4 regions of the Hymenobacter coalescens genome follow, and region 2 is predicted to be linked to each of the others. Evidence: riboswitches for the same ligand, from Rfam matches in the RefSeq annotation. Region 2 holds a riboswitch; each other region holds the start of a gene.
What was found. Region 2 has a riboswitch for S-adenosylmethionine ahead of ACYVKQ_RS08575 (amino acid permease). Riboswitches for the same ligand answer to the same signal wherever they lie in the genome.
Positions count from the first base shown of each region.

Region 1: linked by a shared signal. The riboswitch ahead of ACYVKQ_RS06230 (phosphoadenylyl-sulfate reductase) and the one ahead of ACYVKQ_RS08575 (amino acid permease) in region 2 are both predicted to bind S-adenosylmethionine.
Region 3: linked by a shared signal. The riboswitch ahead of metH (methionine synthase) and the one ahead of ACYVKQ_RS08575 (amino acid permease) in region 2 are both predicted to bind S-adenosylmethionine.
Region 4: linked by a shared signal. The riboswitch ahead of ACYVKQ_RS18755 (O-acetylhomoserine aminocarboxypropyltransferase/cysteine synthase family protein) and the one ahead of ACYVKQ_RS08575 (amino acid permease) in region 2 are both predicted to bind S-adenosylmethionine.

Region 1 is NZ_BAAGRA010000007.1:147,384-152,455, reverse strand. Features, by position in the region: gene hemH (ferrochelatase) at 1-353, shown strand, start outside; gene ACYVKQ_RS06235 (hypothetical protein) at 431-1,174, opposite strand; SAM riboswitch class I at 1,420-1,512, shown strand; gene ACYVKQ_RS06230 (phosphoadenylyl-sulfate reductase) at 1,828-2,574, shown strand; gene cysD (sulfate adenylyltransferase subunit CysD) at 2,706-3,620, shown strand; gene ACYVKQ_RS06220 (sulfate adenylyltransferase subunit 1) at 3,733-5,004, shown strand.
Region 2 is NZ_BAAGRA010000011.1:184,914-189,985, reverse strand. Features, by position in the region: gene ACYVKQ_RS08585 (TonB-dependent receptor plug domain-containing protein) at 1-1,121, opposite strand, end outside; gene ACYVKQ_RS08580 (lysostaphin resistance A-like protein) at 1,225-1,953, opposite strand; gene ACYVKQ_RS08575 (amino acid permease) at 2,190-3,674, opposite strand; SAM riboswitch class I at 3,998-4,090, opposite strand; gene ACYVKQ_RS08570 (hypothetical protein) at 4,253-4,432, shown strand; gene ACYVKQ_RS08565 (hypothetical protein) at 4,555-5,072, opposite strand, start outside.
Region 3 is NZ_BAAGRA010000019.1:25,295-30,366, forward strand. Features, by position in the region: gene metH (methionine synthase) at 1-2,086, opposite strand, end outside; SAM riboswitch class I at 2,157-2,273, opposite strand; gene ACYVKQ_RS16585 (hypothetical protein) at 2,466-2,588, opposite strand; gene ACYVKQ_RS16590 (PA14 domain-containing protein) at 2,871-3,953, shown strand; gene ACYVKQ_RS16595 (alkene reductase) at 4,144-5,072, shown strand, end outside.
Region 4 is NZ_BAAGRA010000019.1:565,762-570,833, reverse strand. Features, by position in the region: gene ACYVKQ_RS18770 (erythromycin esterase family protein) at 1-692, opposite strand, end outside; gene ACYVKQ_RS18765 (lipocalin family protein) at 819-1,238, opposite strand; gene ACYVKQ_RS18760 (LysM peptidoglycan-binding domain-containing protein) at 1,440-1,742, shown strand; SAM riboswitch class I at 2,025-2,144, shown strand; gene ACYVKQ_RS18755 (O-acetylhomoserine aminocarboxypropyltransferase/cysteine synthase family protein) at 2,517-3,902, shown strand; gene ACYVKQ_RS18750 (homoserine O-acetyltransferase family protein) at 4,131-5,072, shown strand, end outside.

The DNA of each region.
Region 1 (5,072 bases), on a different contig from region 2:
GCTACCGGGCCCAGTGCTTCGAAACCTCGCGGCTGCTGGCCAAGGCCATGGGCCTGACGGAAGATCAGTACACGGTGTGCTTTCAGAGCCGCCTGCAGAGCCGCCTACGCGACCCGTGGCTGCAGCCTTACGCCGATGAGGTGCTGAAGGAAATGCCGGCCAAAGGCTACAAAAACGTGCTGGCCTTTAGCCCGGCTTTCGTGGCCGACTGCCTGGAAACCACCATTGAGGTAGGCGAAGAATTCAAGGAAATGTTTGAGGAAGCCGGCGGTCAGCATTGGCAGCTGGTGCCCAGCTGCAACACCCACCCGCTGTGGGTAAATGCCGTAGTAGACATGGTGCGGCGCCATTAGGCGGCCGACGGGTAGCTAGCAGAAGGCGTCGGACAGGGTTATTCCTGGTCGACGCCTTTTTCATGGACCGAACTAGCTCAGGGCTGCCCGGCCGGCGCCCCGCCGAAGCGGTACTGCACGCCGATGCCGGCAGCCAGCCCGAGGGTGGAGGGAAAGTCGCGCTGCAGGGGAATAAATACGCTGCTGCTGAAATTCAGCCGAAAATGCCGCGACAGGCCCACGTAAATGTTGCCGCCCGGCTGCAGCACGGGCCCGGTGCGGCCGGACTGTTCGCGCACGTTCGCCACGAACGCGCCCTGCACGTCGTCGAACCCGCTGCTGACGGTGCGCCAGCGCGAAAAGCGCATCGCCGTGATCTTGACGGCTGCGCTCAAGGCGAAGTCGGGCTCGGGCATCCACACATAGGTAGGCTGCACGAAAGCGTAGCTGTAGCGTACCCGGTCGGAGGCGCGAAACTCGCCGCAAAGGTCGGGGCAGAAGGTGGAGAAGGCGTAACCGGCCCCGTAGCCCATACCGCCGTACAAGCTCCAGCGCTGGCTGCCGGGCCGGAAAAAGGCGTATCCGGCGCCGGCCTCCCCGGTGTAGGCCCAGTGACCGTGCTTGCCACGAATGCGCTGGTGCGCGCTGCCAAGCACCGTCAGGCGGTCGGTCAGGGCGTAGGCAGCCTGCACGTCGGTGCCGTGGGTGCCGGCGTTCAGCGCCAGTTCGGTTTCGCCGCGCTGCTGCACCAAGGGCGTCTGCAGGGTGTGCGGCACCACGGCGGCGCAGCCGCTCAGCAGCAGCAACAGCGAGGCTTGGGAAAGAATAGTAGCAGTGCGCACGGAATTCGGAGGCTGACGATGGTACAGGCTTGACTTGAAATCTACCCGCGTGGTTGTCAGGTCCGGCCGGATTATTTTCCGAAGCTTTTCGGATCGGTTCGTATCCACGAAACGGGCAATGAACGTAATTATTGGTGCAGCCCGCAAAACATTGGCGCGGTTGCTGTGGTTAAGGCCGCAATAAAAGATTTGCAATTCTGGAATTCGTGCCGCTACCTTTGCAGCATCAATTCTTCTCAGGATTGTTTTTATACAGAGGCGTGGAGAGACAGGCTCTACGAAGCGCCGGCAACCATCGGGACAGTCCCGAACGGTGCCAATTCCTGACCATATAAAAACACCGACGTCGTGCATTCCGACCTCACTCCCCGCGCAAATTTTATCGGCTCCGCTGCCTCGCAGCCGGGCCTTTTCGGCTTCAACGGCTCCTGTTGCTGTTGTATGCCGACGCGCCGCGTGTGTTGTTGAGGCCCCACGACCTCTTTGCCGTTTTGCTGGAAACGCCTGACAACTAAGCGCTGCCGCTCCGCGCGTCGTTGAGCCGTGCCTGGCGCCGCCCGAATTCGGCGCGCTGCTCCTTCCAGCTTCCCTCTTCTTTCTGCTTTTCGACCTTGCCCGCTGTTTGCAGCGGTTAGGGCTTATTTCTGCTGCGCATGTCGACTTTAATCGATGCACAGGTGGCGCAAATCCGTCAGCAATTAATTGGTGCTGATCCCTTGGATATTCTGCGCGTCATTTCCGCTGAATTTGCGGGCAAGGCTGCTTTCTCCACTTCGTTTGGCCTCGAGGATCAGGTAATTACGCACCTGATTTTTGCCCACGATTTGCCCATCGAAGTATTCACCCTCGATACGGGCCGGAATTTTCAGGAGACCTACTCCACATGGAGCAAGACCGTGCTGAAATACGGCAAAACCATCCGTGCTTATTACCCCAACCAGGATGAAGTAGCCGCGCTGGTGGAGCGCCAGGGCCCCAACGGTTTCTACGAAAGCGTAGACGCCCGCAAAGCCTGCTGCCACGTGCGCAAAGTGGAGCCACTCAGCCGTGCCCTTGCCGGCCAAGCCGCCTGGGTGACGGGCCTGCGCGCCGAGCAATCGGCCAACCGCAGCGGCATGCACGCGGTGGAGTGGGACGCCGCCTACCAGCTGTTCAAGGTCAACCCGCTGCTGGCATGGACCTGGGAACAAACCTGGGCTTTCGTCCGCGAGTACAGCATTCCACACAACCCGCTGCACTTGCAGGGCTTCGTGAGCATCGGCTGCGCGCCCTGCACCCGGGCCATCAAGCCCGGGGAAGACTTCCGCGCCGGCCGTTGGTGGTGGGAAGACCAATCGGCCAAGGAGTGCGGCCTGCACCAGACGGCCGCCGTGCCCACGGCCACGCTCGAAGGGCGTTAACCATTCCTGCTGACCCTGACGACCGGAACAGGCCACTCTAGCGCCTAACTCCCGCCCCACTACCGCATTCCCCACTTTTCTTGACTCCTCACAATCGGTCCGAAATGGCCGAACAGGCACCTCCTTGCCGTATGCCTACGCTCCCCCGCCTAGATTACCTCGACCGGCTCGAAGCCGAAGCCATCCACATCCTGCGCGAAGTGGCCGGGCAGTTCCAGCGCCCGGCGCTGCTGTTCTCGGGTGGCAAAGACTCCATTGCCCTGGTGCGCCTCGCCCAGAAAGCCTTCCGCCCCGGCAGGTTTCCCTTCCCGCTGGTGCACATCGACACCGGCCACAACTTCCCGGAGGTGCTGCAGTTTCGTGACGAGCTGGCCGCCGAGCTGGGCGAGCAGCTGATTGTGCGCCGGGTGGAGGACACCATCAAGCAACGCGGCCTGCGCGAGCCGGGCGGCAAGTTCCCGAGCCGCAACGCCCTGCAGACCTACACCCTGCTCGACACCATCGAGGAATTTGGCTTCGACGCTTGCATCGGCGGGGCGCGCCGCGACGAGGAAAAGGCCCGGGCCAAGGAGCGCATCTTCTCGGTGCGCGACGAATTCGGGCAATGGGACCCGCGCCGGCAGCGCCCGGAGCTCTGGAATATCTACAACGGGCAGATTCAGCCCGGCGAGAACGTGCGGGTGTTCCCGATTTCGAACTGGACCGAGCTGGACGTGTGGAACTACATCCAGCGCGAGAACATCCCGCTGCCCAGCATCTACTTCGCCCACGAGCGGCGCTGCGTGGTGCTGCCCTCGGGCCAGCTGCTGGCCGTGACCGAGCACCTTGCCCTCGACGCCACCGACGAGCTGACCACCCGGCAGGTGCGCTTCCGCACCGTGGGCGACGCCACCTGCACCGCCGCCGTGGAAAGCGACGCGGCCACGCTGGAGGCCATCATCGAAGACATCCTGCAGGCCAAAGTCAGCGAACGGGGCGCCACCCGTCTCGACGACAAGATTTCGGAAACCGGCATGGAAGACCGGAAGCGCAACGGCTACTTCTAAGGGGTGATTAAGTGACTAAGTGATTAGGCTTTGAGCTTATGGTCTTGCCCAATTACTCCCACACTTCGAACACCTAATTACTCAATCACCTAATCACTTAATCACCTCAACAGTGGACCTTCTCCGATTCATCACCTGCGGCAGCGTCGACGACGGCAAGAGCACGCTGATTGGGCGTTTGCTGTACGACTCCGACGCCGTATCCTTGGACGTACTGGCGGCGCTGGAAGAGCAGAACCGCACCTCGGCCGCCGGCACCGTGGACCTGGCCTTGCTCACCGACGGCCTGCGCGCCGAGCGCGAACAGGGCATCACCATCGACGTGGCGCACAAGTACTTCACCACGCCGCGCCGCAAGTTCATCATCACCGACACGCCCGGCCACGTGCAGTACACCCGCAACATGGTGACGGGCGCTTCCAACGCCGACCTAGCCATCGTGCTGGTCGACGCCCGGCAGGGCATCGTGGAGCAGACGCGGCGGCACACCATCGTGTCGGCCCTGCTCGGCATCAAGCGCTTCGTGCTGGCCGTGAACAAGATTGACCTGGTGGGCTACTCCGAGGCCGTGTTCCACGACATCGTGGCGGATTACGCGGTGGTAGCGGCGCAGCTCGGCATCAAGCAGGTGGCCAACATTCCCATCAGCGCCCTGCACGGCGACAACGTGGTGAAGACCTCCGGCAACTTGCCCTGGTACAAGGGCCCGAGCCTGCTGGAATACCTCGAAACAGTACCCGTAACCACCGAGGCTACCACCGATGCCGGCCGCTTCCAGGTGCAGTACGTCATCCGACCGCAGAGCGTGGAGCTGCCCGACTACCGCGGCTACGCTGGCCGCATCCAGAGCGGAGTGTACCGCCGCGGCGACAAGGTAGTGGTGCTGCCCGCCGGCATCGAAACGACGCTGGAAGCCATCGAAATCAATCAGCAGGCAGTGGAAGTGGCCGTAGCCCCGCAGGGCGTGGTGCTCCGCCTCGCCGACGACGTGGACGTGAGCCGCGGCGACACCATTGTGCCCCTGGCGCAGGCCCTGGAGCCCACGCGGGAGCTGGAAGCCACGCTGTGCTGGATGGTGGAACAGCCCCTCCGCGCCGGCCGCAAGCTGCTGGTGCAGCACCACACGGCCAGGACCCGCGCCGTGGTGCAGGCCATCGTGGGCAAAACCGACATCCAGTCCTTTGCCCAGCAGGAGGCCACTGAAGCCAAGCTCAACGACATCGTGCGGGTGCGGTTGAAAACGGCCGCGCCGCTGGCCGCCGACACCTACCAGCAGAACCGCACCACCGGCGCGTTCGTGCTGCTCGACGAGCAAACCGGCGCCACCCTGGCCGCCGGCCTGATCGAGCAGACGGCCCTGGTGGAGCCCGAATTTGAGATTTAACCCGCGGCACTGGGTTCGTCGGGCCCGGTGCCGGTGAGGCCCTGCTGCCCGCGGGCAGCCCACTTCAC
Region 2 (5,072 bases):
TCGGGCGTGAGCGTCAGGCGCGGCGTGCCGGTGGGCGGCACGAACACCAGTCGCTCAGCCTGCGGCACACCGGCCCCGTCGAACAAGGTGAAGTGGGCCACTCCGGCCGGGAAACGGTTGCGCGGAATGCGGGCCGAAAAGGCCGCGCCGTTGGCCACCTGGGCCTGTCCGACAAAGGCCACCTGCCCCCGCACGTGCGCCACTACCGTCACGGGGGCCGCCGCCGGGCCGGTGGGCTGGTCGCGGCGCTGCACCACCAGCATGAGGTTGTCGGCGATGGTGCGCACCGCCAGGGTGTAGCCCGTGGCCTGCGCGGCCGGGAGCGGAAACTCCGCCGTGCCGCCGCCGGGCAGCTTCACGCGGGCGCGGTAGGTCTGGCCCGGCTCGGGCCGCAGCGGAAAATGCCCCATGCCCCGGTGCCGGGCTTCAAAAGCCACTACCTCCTGGTTTTGCGCGTTGAGCACGGTACCGCTGACGGCCAAACCCAGGCCCGCCGCGTCGGTGGCCTTGAAGGCCACGGTGTTGTCGAGCCCGGCTACCAGGTTGCCGCCTTCGGGAAAAAACTGCACGTCGGGACGGGCCGCGGCGGGCGCCGCCGTGACCAGGCGGCTTTTGCCGGCCGCCACCGGCTCGGCCGGACGGGCGCTGCTCCCCACGGCGAGCCGGTACACGGGCAGCCGGCGGGTGAAGAGCAGCTCCGGCGCCGCATTGCGCATCCAGGAAGTGTAGGCGCGCACGGTGTATACGCCCGCCGCCAGCGAATCGCCGAGCGCAAACTCGGCCGCGGCCCCCGCCCGGCGCAGGCGCAAGGTGCGTTGGGTGAGCACGCGGCCGTTGGGCGCCAGCAGGTCGGCGTACAGTACCCGGCTCAGCGTGTCGGGCCGGTGCTGGCCGGCCTCCACCACGTAGGCCCGAAACCACACGGTTTCGCCGGTGGCGTAGTAGGGCTTGTCGAAGTGCAGGTACACTTTCTCGGGGTTCTCCCCGGCGTAATACTCCGCCAGGCGGGTCAGAATACGGGCCACCACGGGGTCGTCAGCCGCTCCGGCGTAAGCGGCGCCCAGCAGGGGCGGCAAGGATAACAGGGCCCCCAGGCGGGCCAAGCGAAACCAATCAGGCATAGCAGAAGGGATAAGGCAGAAAAGCCGCGTAAGTTGCGCGGCTGGAGCATCGCGTGCAAGGCGGGCGGGGCTTTTTTGGCTTGGTGGCCGGTCCGTCACGCCCTCAGCGCAACCCGCCGCCGGCCGGGCGCCGCGTCAGGCGCCCAATGGCGAACATGCCCAGCAGCAGCAAGCCCAGCGTGAGCCCCAACACCCCGGCGCCGGACCACCCAGTCGGCAGCATGTCGCTCACCGAATCGTAGTGCCGCAGGGCCGGCAGAAACCCCGCCCCGAAGGCCACGGCGTTGTTGAGAAAATGCAGCCAGATGCAGGCGGCCAGCGAGCGGGTGCGCACGTACACCCAACCCGCCAGCAGCCCCAGCAGAAAGGCGCTGACGGCCTGCGCGGGGTTCAGGTGAAACAGGCCGAACAGCAGGCTGGACTGCAGAATGGCCTTGCCCGAACCGTAGTTTCTTTCCAGTCCCGGCAGCATTACTCCCCGAAACAACAGCTCTTCCAGCACCGGCGCGGCCACGCAGATGGTGAACCCCGCCGCCACCGGAAACGCGGCCAGCTTCTGCATCACCGACTCCAATTGCCACGACGGCAGGCCCAGGTGGTGCACCTGGCTTCGCAGGATTAGTTGGGCACCGGCTATGCCCAGCATGGCCGCATATACCCCCGGCTGCTCACGCGGCGCCAGCAGGCGCAGCGGCAGCACGCGCGACTTGCCCGCGTACCACATCAGAAACACGATGATCAGCGCCTTGGCCGAGTCGGTGGCCAGCAGGGTTACCAGCATGGTATGCCGGTGACTGGTGCCCACCAGGTTGGCCACGGCAAAGAACACCACCCCCAACAGGGCTAGCAGGAGCAGGAACCAACCCAATACCGCCCAACTCTCTTTGTAAGTGGGATATACGACCCTGGCTACGACGCTTTTTTCGCCGGCTGATGCTGCTGAATCGGAATAAAGTTGTTCCATAAGGCATTGCGTATCGGGGCAAAGTAAAGCAAACCGCCAAGCCTGAACGCACGAAGCCGCTGGTGGCGTACCAGCGGCTTCGGCGGTTATGAGTGCAGCGTAAGCTAGGCGACCTGATTGCCCGGCGCTTCCACCGTCGGGTTCACCACTAGGCCCTGGCCCAGCTTGCTGTGCTTTTTGCCGTAGAAATAGTAGATAACCAGCCCGATGGCCAGCCACACGAACAGGCGGAGCCAGGTGTCGCCGGGCAGGCTGAGCATCATCACCAGGCAGGTGACCACGCCCAGGATGGGCACCAGCGGCACCCACGGCGTGCGGAAGGCGCGCGGCGCATTTGGCTCCCGCTTGCGCATGATCAACACCCCGATGCACACCATCACGAAGGCCAGCAGCGTGCCGATGCTGCACATCTCGCCCACCACCTTGATGGGCACCAGCCCGGCAAACAAGCTGATGAACACGCCCAGCAGCAGGTTGGACTTGTGCGGCGTCTGGAAGCGCGGGTGAATCTGCGAGAACACCCGCGGCAGCAGCCCGTCGCGCGACATGGAGAAGAACACGCGGCTCTGGCCCAGCAAATCCACCAGAATAACGGAGGTGTAGCCGATTAGGATGGCCCCGATGATGGCCGTCAGCAGCCAGCCCTTGTAAGGCGTGTGCTCGATGGCCACGGCCACCGGCGCGGCGCTGTTCTTGAACTCGGAGTAGTGCGCCAGGCCCGTCATCACGTAGCCGAACACCACGAACAGCACCGTGCACACCAGCAGCGAGCCGATGATGCCGATGGGCATGTTGCGCTGCGGGTTCTTGGCTTCCTGGGCCATGGTGGCCACGATATCGAAGCCGATGAAGACGAAGAACACCACGCCCGCCCCGCGCAAGATGCCGCTCCAGCCGTACTCGCCGAAGGTGCCCGTGTTGGCCGGGATGTACGGCTGGTAGTTGGCCGGGTTGATGTACTGCCAGCCCAGGGCGATGAACACCAGCACCACCGATACTTTCAGGGCCACCACCACGGCGTTGAACCAGGCCGAGCCCTGCGTGCCGCGGATGATGATGGACGTAATGGCCAGCACCACGATGATGGCCGGCAGGTTCAGCCAGCCGCCCACCACGCTGCCGTCGGCCAGCGTGGCCGTTTCCCAGGGCGACATGACCAACTGGGGCGGCAGGTGCAGCCCGAAGATGCCGAGGAACTTCACCAGGTACTGCGACCAGCTGATGGCCACGGTGGCGGCGCCCACCGAGTATTCGAGCACCAGGTCCCAGCCGATAATCCAAGCAAACAGCTCGCCCATGGTGGCGTAGGAGTACGTGTAGGCCGAGCCGGCCACCGGCACCATGGACGCAAACTCGGCGTAGCACAAGGCCGAAAACGCGCAGCCGATGGCCGCCACGATAAACGAGAGCGTCACGGCCGGGCCGGTGTGTTCGGCGGCGGCGATGCCGGTGAGCGAGAACAGCCCCGCCCCGATGATAACCCCGACGCCGATGGCAATCAGGTTGAGCGGCCCCAGGCTACGCTTGAGCGTGTGCGAGCCGGTCTCCGCGGCTTCGAGCCGCAGCAGTTCCAATGATTTTTTGAGCATAAAGCGGAAATAGCCCGGGCCACGGCCCGCGCAACGGTGGCGCCCTGCCCCACCGTGACGCCGCCGCACACGGCGGGCGCCACCGGACCGGCCGGCAGGGCAAAAAGGTAAACGGGGGGAGGATGAGGGCCGCCTAAGTAGCGGCCGGCCACCGCAGGGGTGGCGAGGAAAGCCGTGGTAGTTCAGCAGCGCGAACCCACGGCCTCAGGGATGCTTCAACAGCAACAACACCCGGGCAGCTCCGCCGCGGCAACGGCGCAGGGCTGCGCCGTGCGGCGCGTGTACAAAGCGGTAAAGTAGTCGGGGAAGCCCACAGCAACTTGTTTTTATATGGTCAGGAATTGGCACCGTTCAGGACTTTCCCGATGGTTGCCGGCGCTTCGCAGAGCCTGTCTCTCCGCGCCTCTCTATAAAAACAATCCTTCAGGAGTAAAGAATTGATGCCGCAAAGGTAGGGCCGGGCAGCCGGAACTTGCAAACTCCGCAATACCGGGTAGCGTTTGGGCGGGCGCTGCCACCAGCTTGCCGGCATGCCAAAACTGTATTTCTCCTGACTCTGCCTGCTAGCCCTGCATGGCGTGTCCGTCGTTCCGAGCCACACCGCCGGGCCGAACGTGGTTGTGATGCGGGTGCTGGAACTGCCGGGCAAAGGCACGCTGATCGTTTCCCGCAGCAGCGGGCATTTCAGCACCGGCTCTTCCGGCAAAGGCCTCAGGGCGTCCGGGGCAGGCCGCCAGGCAGCCCTTCGGCAGCCGTAACGGGAAGGCTACCGGCCCTAAAGAACCTTTTCTGGGTCCGGCAACCCGGTTACGCTGGTGTTTGTCGAAGGCACGTGATGCCCGCCGTTTCGGGCCGGCCAGGCGGCCGCGCCGGTTACCAATTAGTAGTTGTACGACACGCCCGCCGACACCGCGGTGGACTGCCCCAGGTTACGGCCCGATACGTACCGGCTCGCGCCCAGCACCACGCCGAAGCCCTTGGTCACGGGCTTGTACAGGCTCAGGCCGATGCGGGTGTAATCCACGCGGGTGGCGGTGAAGTCCCCGTCGAAGCCGGGCTGGACAATGTCGGTGCCGTTGCTGCCCGATTCCTGCACCGAGGCCCAGGCTTCGGCGTACACGTTCAGGCCCGCGTAGCCCACCTTGGCGTCGGCCAGGAAGGCGTTGGGCACCCGGGTGGTGCGCAGGCTGTAGCCGGCCTGCCCGGTCACGAACACGCCCGAGGGCGTACGCAGGTGCGCAATGCCCAGGGTGGTGTACTTGGTGGCGCGGTTGCCGATGGCAATGATGTAGGCCAGGCCCGGGTCGTTGCGGTAATTGCTGGCCGGGGTGCTCACGCCCACCACCCCGAGCAGATCCAGCTGGCTGCTGCCCACCGGCGCCGAATACGACTTGAACT
Region 3 (5,072 bases), on a different contig from region 2:
GGCCTTCGATGACGGGCAGCGGCCGGCCGAGTTGTTTGAGGGCTTCCTCGGTATCGGCTTCGATGTAATCAGTAATGCCCTTCACCAGGGCGTGCTCCAGGCGCTTCTGCACCGGCCAGCCGCGCCAGGCTTCGGCCTCCACGACCTTGGCCGCGGCGCCGCCCTTGGTCAGGCTCAGCAGCTCGCCCAGCTGCACGAGGCGCTCGGTAGCATCGTCGCGGCGGTCGAACAGCACGTCCTCCACGGCTTCGAGCAAGGGCTTGGGCACCTCGTCGTACACGGCCAGCTGGCTGGGGTTGACGATGCCCATGTCCAGCCCGGCTTTGATGGCGTGGTAGAGGAAGGCCGCGTGAATGGCCTCGCGCACGGGGTCGTTGCCGCGGAAGGAGAACGACACGTTGCTGACGCCGCCGCTGGTGAGGGCGCCGGGCAAGTGCTGCTTGATCCAGCGCACGGCCTCAATGAAGTCGATGGCGTAGCGGCGGTGCTCCTCGATGCCGGTACCCACGGTGAGGATGTTCGGGTCGAAGATGATGTCCTCGGCCGGCAGGCCTACCTCCTCGGTCAGGATGCGGTAGGCGCGCTGGCAGATGTCGATGCGGCGCTGGAAGGAGTCGGCCTGGCCCTGCTCGTCGAAGGCCATGACGATGACGGCGGCCCCGTAGGCGCGCACCAGCCGGGCGTGGTGCTTAAACACTTCCTCGCCTTCCTTCAGCGAAATGGAGTTGACGATGCTCTTGCCCTGGGTGCACTTCAGGCCGGCTTCGATGACCTCCCACTTCGAGGAGTCGATCATCAGGGGCAGGCGGGCCACGTCGGGCTCGGAGGCAATCAGGTTCAGGAAGGTGGTCATGGCCTCCACGGAATCGAGCAGGGCCTCGTCCATGTTCACGTCGAGCACCTGGGCGCCGCCTTCCACCTGGGCGCGGGCCACGGCCAGGGCTTCTTCGTACTGGCCGGCCCGGATCAGGCGGGCAAAGGCCCGGGAGCCGGTCACGTTGCACCGCTCGCCCACGTTCACGAATAGGCTTTCGGGGTAGATATTCAGCGGTTCCAGCCCGCTCAGGCGCGTGGCCCGGGGCCGCACTGGCAGCGGGCGCGGGGCGTAGCGGTCGGTGAGCTTCGAGGCCTCGGCAATGTGCAGCGGGGTGGTGCCGCAGCAGCCGCCCACGATGTTCACCAGGCCTTCCTGGAGGTACTCCTCCAGCACGGCCGCAAATTCCTGGGCCGATTCGTCGTAGCCGCCGAAGGCGTTGGGCAGCCCCGCGTTGGGGTAGGCCGATACGTAGCAGTCGGCCAGGCGGCTCAGCTCCTGCAGGTACACCTTGAGCTGCTTGGCCCCAAGGGCGCAGTTCAGGCCGATGCTCAGGATGGGCAGGTGGCGCATGGAGTTCCAGAACGCCTCCACCGTTTGGCCCGACAGGGTGCGGCCCGAGGCGTCGGTGATGGTGCCCGATATCATGATGGGCACCACGCGCCCGCCCTCGTCGAAGAAGCGCTGGGCGGCAAACAAAGCCGCTTTGGCGTTCAGGGTGTCGAAGATGGTTTCGATCAGCAGCGCGTCGCAGCCGCCGTCAATGAGGCCGCGCACCTGCTCGTGGTAGGCCGTGGCCAGCTCGTCGAAGCTGACAGCGCGGAAGCCCGGGCGGTTCACGTCGGGCGAGAGCGAGGCCGTGCGGTTGGTGGGTCCGATGGCCCCGGCCACGAAGCGCGGGCGCTCGGGCGTGCTGTACTCATCGGCGGCGGAGCGGGCCAGCCGGGCGGCCTCGTAGTTCAGCTCGTACACGATGTGCTCCAGGGCGTAATCGGCCTGGGCCACGGTGGTGCCCGAGAAGGTGTTAGTTTCGACGATGTCGGCGCCCGCGGCGAAGTACTCGGCGTGAATGCCGCGCACCACGTCGGGGCGCGTCAGACAGAGCAGGTCGTTGTTGCCGCGCAGGGGCTTGGGATGATCCTGAAACCGCGTCCCGCGGAAGTCTTCCTCGGTGAGCTGGTGGCGCTGAATCATGGTGCCCATGGCGCCGTCGAGCACGAGCACGCGCTGGCGGAGCAGATCGGCGAGGGGGGAGGCGGGCAGAGTCGGCATGTGGCTTTCGGAATTGAGGTGCGCAAAGCGCTATCCAGAAAGCCCCGGCAACCCGAGAAGGTGCCGGTTCCGCTCATCTTTTCCGAACGCGGCTTGCGCCGCCTCGGATGGGAGTTAGCACCTCTGCCGCAGCGGCTGGTTGCTAAGACGTCACAGGGCCCAGTCCCTCAGTCTTTCTGGATAAGCTGTAGCGAAGATAAACGACGCTCCAGTAATTAGCAAATCAAGTAAATATAATATTGTTAAAATCATATGGAAAATAAACCTGCGGAGCATCCGGGCCAAACGGCAGCGGCAATGCGCCACCGGCTATGAGCGGCGCAAAAAAAGCCCCGGCACCGTAGCGGGCCGGGGCGGTTAGCTGGCTGCGGAAGCCGAATTAGTCTTTTTTGACGCAGTTCGGGACGGTCTTGCCTTCCTTCTTCTTGGTGCCTTGCTGCTCGTAGCCTTTCCAGCACGGATCGTCTTTTTTATGGGAAGCGGTGGCTTTCTTAGTCGGCATGGGAATGGAGTAAGTGGCTGGGTGAATCACACTTACCCCAGGAAGTACGGCATTCCCCCGTTCTTGTTGGACTCCACGCAGCTTGTTCGATCAGCAGGCCCTGGCAGCAGACGCAAACTCATTTTTTGTCGTTCAACCGTGTAGGGCGCTTCGCCGCCAATGAGCAGTACGACGCGCCGCCAGCCGCATCCGCCCGACATTTGACTGGGGCTACTTTGCGGCCGCAGCAGACCACCGCCCGCGGCCCGTTGGGTACCGAACACGAACCGATCTACTTGCACCATGCGCACCGTTACGCTTCTGAGCCTGCTGCTGCTGGCCCGAATGGCCGGAGCCCAAACCGCCGCCCTACCCACCGGCACGGGGCTGCAGGCGGCTTACTACAACGGCACCAACTTCGAGCAACTGGTGCTGCGCCGGCGCGACGCAGCCATCGATTTCAGCTGGAACAAGCGGCCGCCGGTGCCCGGACTGGGGGCGGAGTATTTTTCGGTGCGCTGGGAAGGCTACCTGCTGGCTCCGACGACGGGCGTGTACGAGTTTTCGACGGTGATGGACGACGGGCTGCGGGTGTGGCTGGGCAGCAAGCTGCTCCTCAACGCTTGGCGCGAGCAGGACCACGTGCCCGCCGTGGTGCGCATCCGCCTGGAGGCGGGGCGCTACTACCCGCTGCGCGTGGACTACTTCCAAACCATCCTCGATACCCGGGCGCTGCTGCGCTGGCGCTTGCCCACGGGCGGCGCGCCAGTGGCCGTGGGCAGTGCCCATTTGTTTGCGGCGCTGCCTGCTTCGGCCCGGCCCATACCGCCCGCGCCGGCGGCACCGCCGCCGGGCCCCGTGCCCGCTCCGACCGTGGCAACCACCCCGCCGGCACCCCAACCCGCCATGGCCACGCGGCCCCGGGCCGCGAGCCGACGGGCGGCTCCTGCGGCCCGGCGGGCCGCGGCCGCGCCGGCCGTTGCCAGCGTACCGCCCGTAGCCGCGCCCCCGACCGACTCGCTGCCCGACCTGACGACCCTGAACACGGGCACGGCGCTGACCCTGCGGCACCTGTACTTTGAGCAGGGCAAGGCACGCCTGCTGCCCACGTCGCAGCCCGAGCTGAACCGGCTGGTGCGGGCACTGCGGGCGCAGCAGGCGCTGCGCTTCGAAATAGCCGGGCACACCGATAACGTGGGCGACGCCGCGAAAAACCAGCAGCTTTCGGAGCAGCGCGCCCGGGTAGTGCGGGCCTACCTGGTGCAGCGCGGCATCGACTCGGTGCGGCTGACGGCGGTGGGCTACGGCGGCGCGCGCCCCGTGGCCGACAACCGCGACCCGCAGCAGCGCCCGCGCAACCGCCGGGTGGAGCTGGTGGCGCGCTAGCCGGGCTCGCCGTACCGGCAATTGTTTCGGGCAGCGCGGTACCCTGCAAGAAACCGCCCGCGTGGCCGGGAGCCATAACCTGCAGCCCGATTTTGGGGTTTGAGTGCCATTGTGCCCACGTCGGGCCCTTGACAACCTTGAACCCAGAGCCACCAGCCGCATTCGGCAGGGGCCAATTTGACAGACTATTATGAGCCACCACACTCCGCTTCTGCTCTCGCCCTACAAGCTGGGCGCCATCGAGCTGGCCAACCGCCTGGTAATGGCGCCGATGACGCGCAGCCGGGCCACCAACCCGGGCAACGTGCCCACCGATTCCATCGTCACCTACTACCAGCAGCGCGCCACGGCCGGCCTCATCATCACCGAAGGCTCGCAGGTGTCCGCGCAGGGCGTGGGTTACATCAATACGCCCGGCATCTACACCCAGGAGCAGGTGCAGGGCTGGAAGCGCGTGACCGAGGCCGTGCACGCGGCCGGCGGGCGCATTTTCGTGCAGCTCTGGCACGTGGGCCGCGTGTCGCACCCGGCCTTTCACAACGGCGAGCTGCCGGTGGCGCCCTCGGCCATCAAGCCCGAGGGCGTGAAGGCCTTCACCGGCCAGGGCTTTGAGGAAGTGCCGACGCCCCGCGCCCTGGCGCTGGAGGAAATTCCGGGCGTGGTGGAGCAGTTCCGCCAGGCCGCCCGCAACGCCGCCGCCGCCGGCTTCGACGGGGTGGAAATCCACGGCGCCAACGGCTACCTGCTCGACCAGTTTCTGCAGGACGGTGCCAACCAGCGCACCGACGAGTACGGCGGCAGCGTGGAAAACCGCGCCCGCTTCGTGCTGGAAGTGGTGCAGGCCGTGGTCGATGAGCTCGGTGCCGACCGCGTGGGCATCCGCCTCTCGCCCCAGGGCAGCAGCAGCATCCAGGATTCCGACCCGGTGGGCACGTTCAGCTACGTCACCGAGCAGCTGAACCGCTTCGGCCTGGCCTACCTGCACGTCATCGAAGCCCTGCCCGGCCACCCCATGGCCCGCAAGCCCGGGGCCGAGGCCGTGGCCCCGCACCTGCGCCGCATCTTCCAGAATACGTTTATCCTGAACGGCGGCTACACCCAGGAAACGGCCGAGGAGGC
Region 4 (5,072 bases), on a different contig from region 2:
CGCCGCCGGGCGTCGGGGCCGACGGCTACCTTTTCCAGCAGCTTGCGCGCTTTGCCGAGCTGCAACTGAAACAGGGCCGGCTGGTGCGTGGGCGGAAACAAATACATTTCCCCCATCACGCCCAGGCACTCGTCCAGGTAGTTGTAAGCAATGGCGTCGGCGCCTTTTTCGGGTTTGAGAAAGGCTTCCAGCTCCTCCAGCAGCTCGTCCTGGTACGGCCCGGTCAGCTGGTTGTCGAAGCCCGCCACGCGCAGGCCGCCGCGGCCCAGCAGCGGCAGCAGCGCCTGAAACTCCCGGGTGCTCGTCCAGACCGGAAACACCCCGCCCGCTACGGCTTCGGGCACCAGCACACCGGCTTCAATGGCGCGTTGCCCACGGTCCAGCTCGTAGAAGCCGCTTTCAAAGGCGACGGTGGTAAAACCCATGCGCTGCTGCAAGAACCGAACAAGGCGAATTTTGGCTTCGAATACGTTGCCCTCACCGTGGGTAGGCTCGCCCAGCATCACCACCCGGGCCGCGCCAATTTCGCGCTGCAAAAACGCCAGGTCCCGAAAATCAGGGTCGGTGGGGCTGATGGTGCGAACCGGCTGCACAGGCAGCGGCTCGGCCATTTGGGCCCGAACGGGCGCGCTCAGTAGGAACAGGCCGAGGGCGAATAACCCGAATAAGCGCCAAGGCAGACGATGATGCATCACACTAGCAGTTAAAGTTCCGCAAGCTAGTGGATGCAATCAATTTTGTACAGTGGGTAAGCACGCGCAAAAAAGGCCCTGCCAGCTCTGGCAGGGCCTTTTTATAGTATCATATCAACGGCGTACTTACTCCGCTTCCAGCTGCAGCTCCGCGCCGTCGGGGCTGCGCAGCGTGAGGCGGTCGTCGGTCAGCGTGGCCACGTCAAAAGTGTTGCTGGCGTTGCCGTTGTCGGGCGTCATAGTGATTTTCTTACCGGCTTGGTCAAAGGTGTATTTACCATTGATCGACTGCGTGGGCGAGGTCATTACGTACTGGCCGTTGGCAAAAAAGCGGATTTCTTCCTGCTTCTGCTCGGACGTTTGCTTGACCTTGTCGCCGGTGGCATCTTCCTCTTTGCGGGTTTTCCACACCTTGCTTTCGGTACCGTAGAGCATGTTGACACCTTCTACTTTGCCTTCCTTGCTGCCGCAAGCGTAGGTCACAAGGGTCAGCAGCATGAGCAGGCTGGCTAAGTAGTGCAGGGGGGTGTTGAATGGTCGTTTCATGGGGAGTGTCTGGAATGGAGAATGGATGTAGGGGGTGCGCTTCGCGGCTACCGTCGGGTTGGTTGCCGTTGGGCGTTTCTTACGGGCAGTCGGCCAAAGGGTTAAGCCGAACCTATTCCCAAGCGGCCGCGTAAAGCACCTCGAATCCGCTGTACCCGGTATGGCGGCCTTCGTTCCCCACACCTCAACCAAGACCACACTATGGGACTCTTTGATTTCCTGAGCGATAAGGGCGAGAAGAAGCCCGTACAACCTACCCAGCCCCAAACCGGCAGCGCTACCGATTTCTTCGGCAACAAGGCGCAGCCGGCGGCCGCACAGCCGGCCGCGGCGCAGGGCGAGAGCTACACCGTGGTAAGCGGCGACTCGCTGTCGAAAATCGCCAAGAACCACTACGGCGACGCCTCCAAATGGCACCAGATCTACGACGCCAATAAGTCCACCATCGGCTCCAACCCCGACCACATCGAAGTGGGCCAGGTACTGAAGCTGCCGAAGCTGTAAGACGCTTCCATCGCCTCTGATTATTGAGCCGCCCCGGTCCGACCCCGGGGCGGCTTTTTGTTTGCCGGGAGCTAGGTTGTGCGGGGAAGACCAGCCTTTTTGCCGGACGCCAACCGCACATTATACTCGCCGTAGCAGCCTGTTTCAGAGGCCTAATGCACCTTATTCGGTCCTGAAAAGCATTTTCTGCAAGTGGCGGAAAACTTTTTGCCGGATTTGCGTTTTATGCATCCGGTACTACCTTTGTGCCACCCGTGCTTCCGGCGCAGGCTTTTTTTGACGCATTTATTCCGAAGAGGCGAGAGAACAGGCTCCACGACCCTCTGGCAACCACCAGCAATGCACAAGCTGGCAGGTGCCAAATCCTGCCCCGCTGACTATCAGACCGGGGGCAAATAAACCGCGTGCTATGAACACTTACCTCCCTACACCCGACAACTTCCCGTCTCCGCGCACCGCCGCGGCGCCCGTTACGGCTTTGCCCGTAATGCTTGGCGCCCCCGCCGGTGCCCGCACGCAGCCGCACCCGATGCGCGCTGCTGACCTGTGTTGTTGCTGTTGTTGGTAGTGTCACGTGCGGGCCGCTGATGCCCGCTCCTACCCTTCCTCGTTTTTTATTGGCCGCCGGGCTTCCGGGCGGCACGTGGCTTAGCCGCACCCGTTGAGCTACTCCGGGCGCTGAGCCGCACGCTGGCATACGCCGCTGCTTTGGGCAGCGCGTAGCTGCCTTCCCGCATCGATTCTGTCATCCACAACCCTCTTTTCAGCCTACGTATGTCCGCTCAAAACCTGCACTTCGAGACCCTGCAACTGCACGCCGGCCAGCAGCCCGACCCCACCACCGGGGCCCGCGCCGTGCCGCTGTACCAGACGACTTCCTACGTATTCAAGAACGCGGAACATGGCGCCAACCTCTTTGCCCTGAAGGAGTTCGGCAACATCTACACCCGCCTGATGAACCCCACCACCGACGTATTCGAGCAGCGCGTGGCGGCACTCGAAGGCGGCGTGGCCGCCCTGGCCACGGGTTCGGGGCAGGCGGCCCAGTTTCTGGCGCTGAACAACATCCTGCAGGCCGGCGACAACTTCGTTTCGACCTCCTTCCTCTACGGGGGCACCTACAACCAGTTCAAGGTAGCGTTTAAGCGCCTCGGCATCGAAGTGCGCTTTGCCGACGGCGACAACCCCGCGAGCTTCGAAAGCCTGATCGACGAGAACACCAAGGCGCTGTACCTGGAAACCATCGGCAACCCGGGCTTCAACATTCCGGATTTCGAGGCCATTGCGGACCTGGCCCGCAAGTATGACATTCCGCTGATCGTCGACAACACCTTCGGGGCGGGCGGTTACCTGTTCCGGCCGCTGGAGCACGGCGCGCACATCGTGGTGCAGTCGGCCACGAAGTGGATCGGCGGGCACGGCACCAGCATCGGCGGCGTGATTGTGGACGGCGGCACCTACGACTTCGGCAACGGCAAGTTTCCGCAGTTTACGGAGCCCTCGGAGGGCTACCACGGGCTGGTGTTCAACGACGTATTCGGCAAGAACGGCCCATTCGGCAACATCGCCTTCATCATCCGGGCCCGGGTGGAAGGCCTGCGCGACTTCGGCCCCTCCATCAGCCCGTTCAACTCCTGGCAGCTGCTCATTGGCCTCGAAACGCTGAGCCTGCGCGTGGACCGCACCGTGGAAAACGCCCAGAAGCTGGCCGAATGGCTGGAGCAGCACCCGCAGGTGGAAGCCGTGAACTACCCCGGCCTGAAAAGCAGCCCCTACCACCAGCTGGCCACCAAGTACCTGAAACGCGGCTTCGGCGGCGTGCTCACCTTCGCCATCAAAGGCTCCAAGGAAACGGCCACGCAGTTCATTGATAACCTGCAGCTGATCAGCCACCTGGCCAACGTTGGCGACGCCAAGACGCTCATCATTCAGCCCTCGGCCACCACGCACCAGCAGCTGTCGGACGACGAGCAGCGCGCCGCCGGCGTGGCGCCCACGCTGCTGCGCATTTCGCTGGGCCTGGAGCACATCGACGACATCAAGGGCGACCTGCAGCGCGCGTTCGACGCGGTGCGGCAGAGCGCCGACCGCCCCACCGAGGAAGACGGCGAAATCCTCCTCGAACAACAAGCCGGGCACCCCGCTACGCTGGAAGTTTAACAAGGGAGGGAACCTGGGGAAGCTGGTCCGCTGCCATGGCCCGGCTTCCCGTCCAGCAGCGGGGCGCGGGCGGCGCGTTTCGGGAGAAAGCGCGTCGTCTCTGCCCCGGCCTCTTTGCTTTCCGGCCTCTTCCGTAGCGGGAGGGGCCGGAAGCAAAGAATTGTTTTTCCGGCTGCGGCTTCGGCCGCGGTCTATTCTACATCCTTTCACCTCCGAGAGGAAGCCGCTATGAGCAACCCCCAAGTGCTGAGCCTGCCCGAGCCGCTGCCGCTGGAATGCGGCGGGCGGCTCGACGGTGTGCAGATTGCCTACCACACCTACGGCACCCTGAACGCGGCCGGCGACAATGTGGTGTGGGTGTGCCACGCCCTGACGGCCAACGCCGACGTGCTGAGCTGGTGGCCGGGCCTGTTCGGCGCGGGCCATTATTTCGACCCGGCCGACTGGTTTATTGTGTGCGCCAACGTGCTCGGCTCCTGCTACGGCAGCACCGGGCCGGCCTCGCCCGTGCCGCCCCATCACCGGCCGCTGTACCAGGCTTTTCCGCGCCTGACGGTGCGCGACCTGGTGGCCGCGCACGAGCAGCTGCGGCAGCACCTCGGGCTGCAACGCATTCACACCGTCATCGGCGGCTCGCTGGGCGGGCAGCAGGCGGTGGAATGGGCCATTCAGCAGCCGAAGGTGTTTGAGCACCTCGTGCTGCTGGCTACCAACGCGCAGCATTCGCCGTGGGGCATTGCCTTCAACGAGGCCCAGCGCCTGGCCATTCAGGCCGACTGCACCTACGAGGGCGGCGGCCCCGACGGCGGCAAGCAGGGCCTGCGCGCGGCCCGCGCCGTGGCCCTGCTCAGCTACCGCAGCTACGACGCCTACGGCCGTACCCAGGTGGAGCCTGACCACGACACCTTGCCGGCGTTCTACCGGGCCAGCTCTTACCAGCAGTACCAGGGCGACAAGCTCACGGCCCGCTTCAACGCGTACAGCTACGTTACGCTCTCCTACATCATGGACTCGCACCACGTGGGTCGTGGGCGCGGGGGCGTGGCCACGGCTTTGGCCGGAGTGCAGGCTCGGACGTTGGTGCTCGGCATTTCGTCGGACGTGCTGTTTCCGCCTGGCGAGCAGCAGTTGCTGGCCCGCCACATTCCGGGGGCCATGTACGCCGAAATG